2 regions of the Paenibacillus nuruki genome follow, and region 2 is predicted to be linked to the other one. Evidence: riboswitches for the same ligand, from Rfam matches in the RefSeq annotation. Region 2 holds a riboswitch; the other holds the start of a gene.
What was found. A riboswitch is a leader RNA that binds a small molecule or an ion and turns the genes downstream of it on or off. The one in region 2 is predicted to bind FMN.
Positions count from the first base shown of each region.

Region 1: linked by a shared signal. The riboswitch ahead of RCP16_RS12275 (DMT family transporter) and the one ahead of ribD (bifunctional diaminohydroxyphosphoribosylaminopyrimidine deaminase/5-amino-6-(5-phosphoribosylamino)uracil reductase RibD) in region 2 are both predicted to bind FMN.

Region 1 is NZ_OY725677.1:2,751,374-2,754,590, forward strand. Features, by position in the region: gene RCP16_RS12270 (family 43 glycosylhydrolase) at 1-415, shown strand, start outside; gene RCP16_RS12275 (DMT family transporter) at 602-1,582, opposite strand; FMN riboswitch at 1,719-1,877, opposite strand; gene RCP16_RS12280 (hypothetical protein) at 2,265-2,561, shown strand; gene RCP16_RS12285 (hypothetical protein) at 2,627-3,217, opposite strand, start outside.
Region 2 is NZ_OY725677.1:1,065,886-1,069,102, forward strand. Features, by position in the region: gene RCP16_RS04755 (hypothetical protein) at 48-218, opposite strand; FMN riboswitch at 666-826, shown strand; gene ribD (bifunctional diaminohydroxyphosphoribosylaminopyrimidine deaminase/5-amino-6-(5-phosphoribosylamino)uracil reductase RibD) at 1,289-2,389, shown strand; gene ribE (riboflavin synthase) at 2,432-3,103, shown strand.

The sequences.
Region 1 (3,217 bases), 1.7 Mb from region 2:
ACAGATAGCTATTCCATCAGGTGAACCAGATCGCAACCGTTATGAAGGCGAGCAAGGAACTTTTGGCGGAGCAGCTTATGCTTCTTCAAGCCCTAATGGTTCAGGATCGTCCAAAGCAGGTCATATTGATACAACAGGCAGTTATGTACAATATTCTGTGAATGTTCCTACAACAGGAACCTATATGCTAGCTGCACGTACAGGCAATGGCACCGATGGACTGGATTGGTCTACTCTGCGCCTTTCTGTCGATAGCAATAATGCAACAGACTTTTTTATTACGAATAAAGGTTGGGAAAATTGGGGATTATCAACGCAACGTCTATCGTTGACAGCAGGTAATCATACGATTCGTTTTAGTAAAGGAAATGGTTATGGAGAGTTAGACTTCTTCGATCTAGTACGTATTCAATAAATATAGGATGCTTTCAGACTTGAGATGACAAGCTACTGAATATTCAATATCTTATGACATCGCTATCTTATACAAATTAAAAAAATCCTGTCTACTATAGCGGAATTTCGCTGGGTAGACAGGATTTTTGATATTAAAGTTACTATTTATAGATAGATGAACATATTCTTTTTGATACAACAGAGCTTATGATGCAGAAGGTACTGCTGTTTTGGCATCAGATGGTTGTTGACGTCTGGAAATAAAGAATAACGCTACCCAGATTAACAAGAATCCGACCAATTGAGCCCATGTTAATAATTGTCCAAATACGATCCAGTTAATAATGACACCGACTAATGGAAAGCTCAATTCTGCTAATGTTGCTACCGAAGCTTTGGTGGTCGATAATCCTTTATAATACATCAATAGACTGAGCAAGCCCGGCAATAAGGCTTGACCTAGCAAATTCAATGATACCGCTGCGATACCACCAGAATCAGCAGATAGGCTCCAAGCTGCACCTTCATGCCAAGTTAATACAAGCAATAATGGTAGTGCCATAATAAAGCGCAATGATGTGACGGTCTCATATTTCATCTGTCCCACCATTAAGCGTCCCATAACTGTAGATCCACCCCATAATGCAGCTGCACCTAGAGCAAATAAACTACCGACCTGTACAAATTCACTCATATGACCAATCGGAATCGCGAATCCGAAAGTTAAAATATACGTACCGACTAATGCTAAAGCAAATAACCAGCCAAATCCACGCGGTAATACTTCTTTCAAAATAATACGGGCTAATACGATGGCAAAGATTGGTTGTAATTTCTGTAATAATAAGACGGCATTGAGGTTACCATGAGCCAATCCCATCGTAAATAGAATCGTAGCAATTGCTGATCCACCCCATGATAAGAACAATAACGCTCCAATATGGCGCATTTTTAATCCTTTTAATTCAGCACGGTTCACCCATAATACCGGAGCCGCCGCTAGAAAAACAATCAAATGCTCCAACAATACCAACTGAGTTGAAGTCATTGTTTTCAGCAAAATAATTCGGAACAGTGGATCAACGCCCCATAAAGCGGCGCCTACAAAAACAAGCCAAAATCCACTTTTAATATGACGCTGTCTAGCTGATGATGCTGTTTTGATGTTATAACTTGCATTTTCCATGATTCAAACTCCCTACGTGATTAGAATTTGAATATGAGATCTCATACGGAAAGCCCCCGTTATCAACGTACAATAAACGGGGGCTTGATCAAATAAACGTGCAACTGTATTTTACAATACACTGGCATGCTTATCGGTTGATCTTCTCCCATCCGGACTTTACCGTCGGCTCTGGATTCTCACCAGATCAGTCATTCCTCTATAAAACGAAAAATGAGTCGCGGGCTACCATTTTTTCACTTGTAAAAAAATGTTCACCGCCGGTCGGGAATTGCACCCTACCCCGAAGATCTCTATTCGATTTTGGTTTGTTAGTATAATTTAGCTACTCTCATGTTTAACCATGAAAACAAGATTTGAAAACTTTCTTGTATCAAACATTCAATATATCTCATTATAAAGATACTTTTAGTAACTTGCAATAGTTTTGTACAAATAAATAGCTAACAATAGATTAAAACATTTAATCCCGATCAATTAACTATACTATACAACAAATATAATTTCTGTCTAGTCATGATCGAATGTTTCTATACATTTATAGATTTGTCGATAAAAATGGAAAATATAACTATTTTCTTTTGCATTACTCTATTGTCACATATCTGTAACAGTTGTATAATCATAGATGCTTTACATGTTTCCACAATATTCAGTACATAATTGAGAGGGGTAGAAAAATTTGGATTATAATTCGCAAAACAATGGTTACCCGCCTGCGCAACCGGATGCACCTGCTTCTATTATTAGTGTGAAAGAATGGATGCTTACACTTTTATTGTTAGCTATTCCAATTGTCAATCTAGTAATGTTATTTGTATGGGCTTTTGGTGGCGGTACTCATCCTACCAAAGCTAACTATGCCAAAGCAGGACTGTTATGGGCAGCAATCGTTATTGTTATTTACATTGTTATCTTTCTTGTTTTCGGTGCAGCATTATTCGCAGGTATGGGCAATATGGAACGCAGCGGATACTAATAGAACAACCAAAAGAAGCACCTCGCAGGGTGCTTCTTTTTTTGTCTATTTTTAAATAGATGTTCTTAGTAACGATCTAATACCAATTGTGTTTTGAGTGAATCTTGTGGTACTAACCAACCTTCTTGATTCAAATAGTTCATTAATTGTTGACGATCTGCTGCTGCTGTATTGTAATCATCGGTTTTGAACGAAATCTCTATCACTGGCTCTGTACCTGTTCCTGAAGCATTGCGAATGGGCCAAATTTCAACATCCACATCGATTCCGTTCCATGTTCCTTCATATTTACTAGCTACTACAGGTCCATAAGCACGAGACACTTTTAGCTGCTTTTCACCCCAGCTTGATCCATCTTTCCACTTTTTCAATTTCCCTGGAAGATTATCTACAAGTAGAGACAATGCTTTGCTATCTGCTGGCAATGTGGCTCCTGATGTGGTTGCTTTAGACTTTTTATCATTAGAAAGACTTAACGTCTGCTTACCATAACCCCAATCGACTTCAGCTTCATAATTCGTATCTGATGCATCAAATCCTTGTTGATTCGCTAGAGTTAACGCCGCATCAATATTTCCGTTAGCAATGTTATAACGCTTTTTATACGTCATTTCAAAATTATCTTTATCTGCTTTTTTGCGAAAACGTACATTCCA
Region 2 (3,217 bases):
TTTTTTTGGACAGAGCTTATGTATAGGTGTTTTTTTGTTATATTGGATTAACGAATAATATGGTGTTGCAAAAAATCTAAAAAGTCTTGTTGCATGGTGCCGAGTGGCAAGATTTTTTTGATGATTCGAAGCCGCCAACGTTGACCGTTACTTTGAAATGACCATAAAGCATCCAGCAAACTGCCTGTATTATAATTCTGCTCCTGTAGATCAGTCACTGGAATCTCTAGAGTATGTATGACTTTTGATGAGAAAAAATTAAGAAATAAAATGATTAGCTTATCGTGATTTAGGAGCAATATCGTTTTACTAGAATAGGAAGCAAAACTTTGAGACTGGGCATAACAGATCTGCATATTAGCTTCTATGTACGGTGTAGTCAGTTTGCGAATAAGCTTTTTGTGGATAAATAGCATCATCAAGCACCTTTCTATGTGAATAATAAAGAACTTACAATGGGCAACAACATACATTATCTAACTATAAAAAAGTCAATTTATTATACAATATTAGTAATAGACAAGTCATGCGATAAGTCATTTTCAAAAGAATAATATTCATAATGACTATCTACAAAAAAGGTGAAAATGGAGCTTTCTTGATTTTTAATTGTTTCGATGATATGATTTCAGCATCACAGCAAAATCGTGATTATAATTTCATACGTTATCCTTCGGGGCGGGGCGCAATTCCCCACCGGCGGTGTTGAGATCAAGTTTGTATAGGTCTCTAAGTCCGTGACCCGGCTATGTGTTGTATAACCATAGACGGTGGATCTGGTGAGAATCCGGAGCCGACAGTATAGTCTGGATGGGAGAGGGATACAGAAGTCGCTTGCATAGCGATTTCTGAATTAAGATGCACTTATTTGAGTGTATAGTTTACTATTTTCAGGAAGCAATAATCTGTGGATAACAGGTTTATTTGGTCTCTGATGATAGTCTATATATTGAAAATATGTTGATATTGGATCAGTGGATCAAGCTGAGCCGATAGTAGATATACAGTTTTGTGCTGTACATTTACAGACATACGATCGCCATCAAATAAGCACATTCCATTCTTACTCCTATACATGAAGATGTTAAGCCCTGTAAACATTCGGATATTATTCCGGTTTACAGGGCTTTTTGCTTGTCATTGTATCATTTTAACCTTTATAATTTAGTTATTAAATTATGAATAGTAACTAAATATGAGGATACGAATATGTTAAATCATTACCGTATAGATGATCCATTGCATGTTGCGGTATGAAAGATATATTGTATCGAAGGAGCCCTTAATCATGAACGTAATCAATGATGAATTTTACATGACACTAGCACTAGATTTAGCAGAAAAGGCTCAAGGGCAGACAGATATCAATCCTGTTGTTGGTTGCGTAGTCGTCAAAGACGGCAGAATTGTAGGGATGGGAGCCCATTTACAACGTGGAACCGGACATGCTGAAGTCCATGCGCTCAATATGGCAGGAGATCAAGCAGAAGGTGCAACAGCGTATGTGACATTAGAGCCATGCAGTCATTATGGCAAAACCCCTCCTTGTAGTGATCGTCTGATCAAAGAAAAAGTGAAGCGGGTTGTGGTGGCAGCAGTAGATCCGAATCCACAGGTAGCTGGTTCAGGTATCGAAAAGTTACGCAGTCATGGGATTGAAGTGGTGACAGGAGTACTGGCTAAGCGATCGGAACGACTGAACGAAACATTTAACAAATATATTACAACAGGGCTACCTTTCGTAACGCTCAAAACAGCTAGTACGTTAGACGGTCGTCTGGCTTCTCGCACAGGAGATAGTAAATGGATATCCAATAGCGATGCTCGTACGATCGTTCATACGATGCGTCATCGTCATCAAGGCATTATGGTAGGCATTGGTACAGTATTGGCTGATGATCCTGAGCTGACCACACGTACAGAAGTGACAGGTGTTCAGCCGACTCGAATTGTGATTGACTCGCAACTTCGTATTCCTGATACCGCCAAACTATTAAATACAGAAGTGGCTCCTACGATTATTGTCACAACATATCAAGCGAATCGAGATCGTATCCATGAACTACAAGAACGTGGAATCACAGTCATTATCTGTGGTAGCGGCCCGTATGTGGATCTTCCTTTTGCGCTGAAAAAGCTTGGCGAACTGGAGATATCTTCGATTCTGTTAGAAGGTGGAGGTACGCTGAACGGTTCGATGCTTGAAGCTGGATTGATCGATCGAATCACTTTATTTTTTGCTCCCAAAATTATCGGGGGTACATTATCCACTTTTGCATTTGACGGATTTGAAAAAATGAATCAAGCAGTCACTTTAGATGAACTCGAAATAGAGACGTTAGAGGACAATGTTTATATCAGTGGATTACCACGTTATCATCACCTATAACCTTGGAGCAGATCAGCTTTATCGAAAGGAGGATATCTATCTATGTTCACCGGATTGATCGAAGAAATAGGAACACTGAGACAAAATGGACGACGTGGTGAAACGATGGTTCTGGGTATTAACGCATCACGTATTATGGACGGGCTTCAAATTGGAGACAGCGTAGCATGTAACGGGGTCTGCTTAACAGTAACCACGATTGCAGGTTCGATGTTTACAGTAGACGTAATGCCAGAGACTTATCGGTCGTCCAGTCTTAAAGAACTGACGACAGGCAGTCCGATTAATCTAGAGCGGGCGATGATCGCCAACGGACGCTTTGGAGGGCATATTGTACAAGGTCATGTCGATGGAACAGCGCATATTGAGCAGATACAGAGCAACCAGAATGCTGTGATTTTCCAGATTGCACCGACAGATCATGATTTATTTCGTTATATCATTCCCAAAGGTTCAATCACAGTCGATGGAATCAGCTTAACGGTAGTATCGGTAACCAGCACTTCGTTTACAATCTCGATTATTCCTCATACGCTTAAAGAAACAGTGCTTGCTTACCGCAAAGCAGGCGACATGGTCAATATTGAATGTGATGTGCTTGGTAAATATGTCGAACATTTATTACAGTACCAATCGAATACAGCTAATGATGCAACCCATCAGAAAAAGCCATCAATCACCAGTCAATTTTTGCAGGAAAATGGATATATGTAAGCGCTTGGCAGTATAAGCGCAAAAGAGTTCAATAAAAAAATGATTTTTGCAAAGCAAAATATCTTACAGTAAGCGCTTGGCAGTAAAAGCGCGAAAGAGTTCAATAAAAAATGA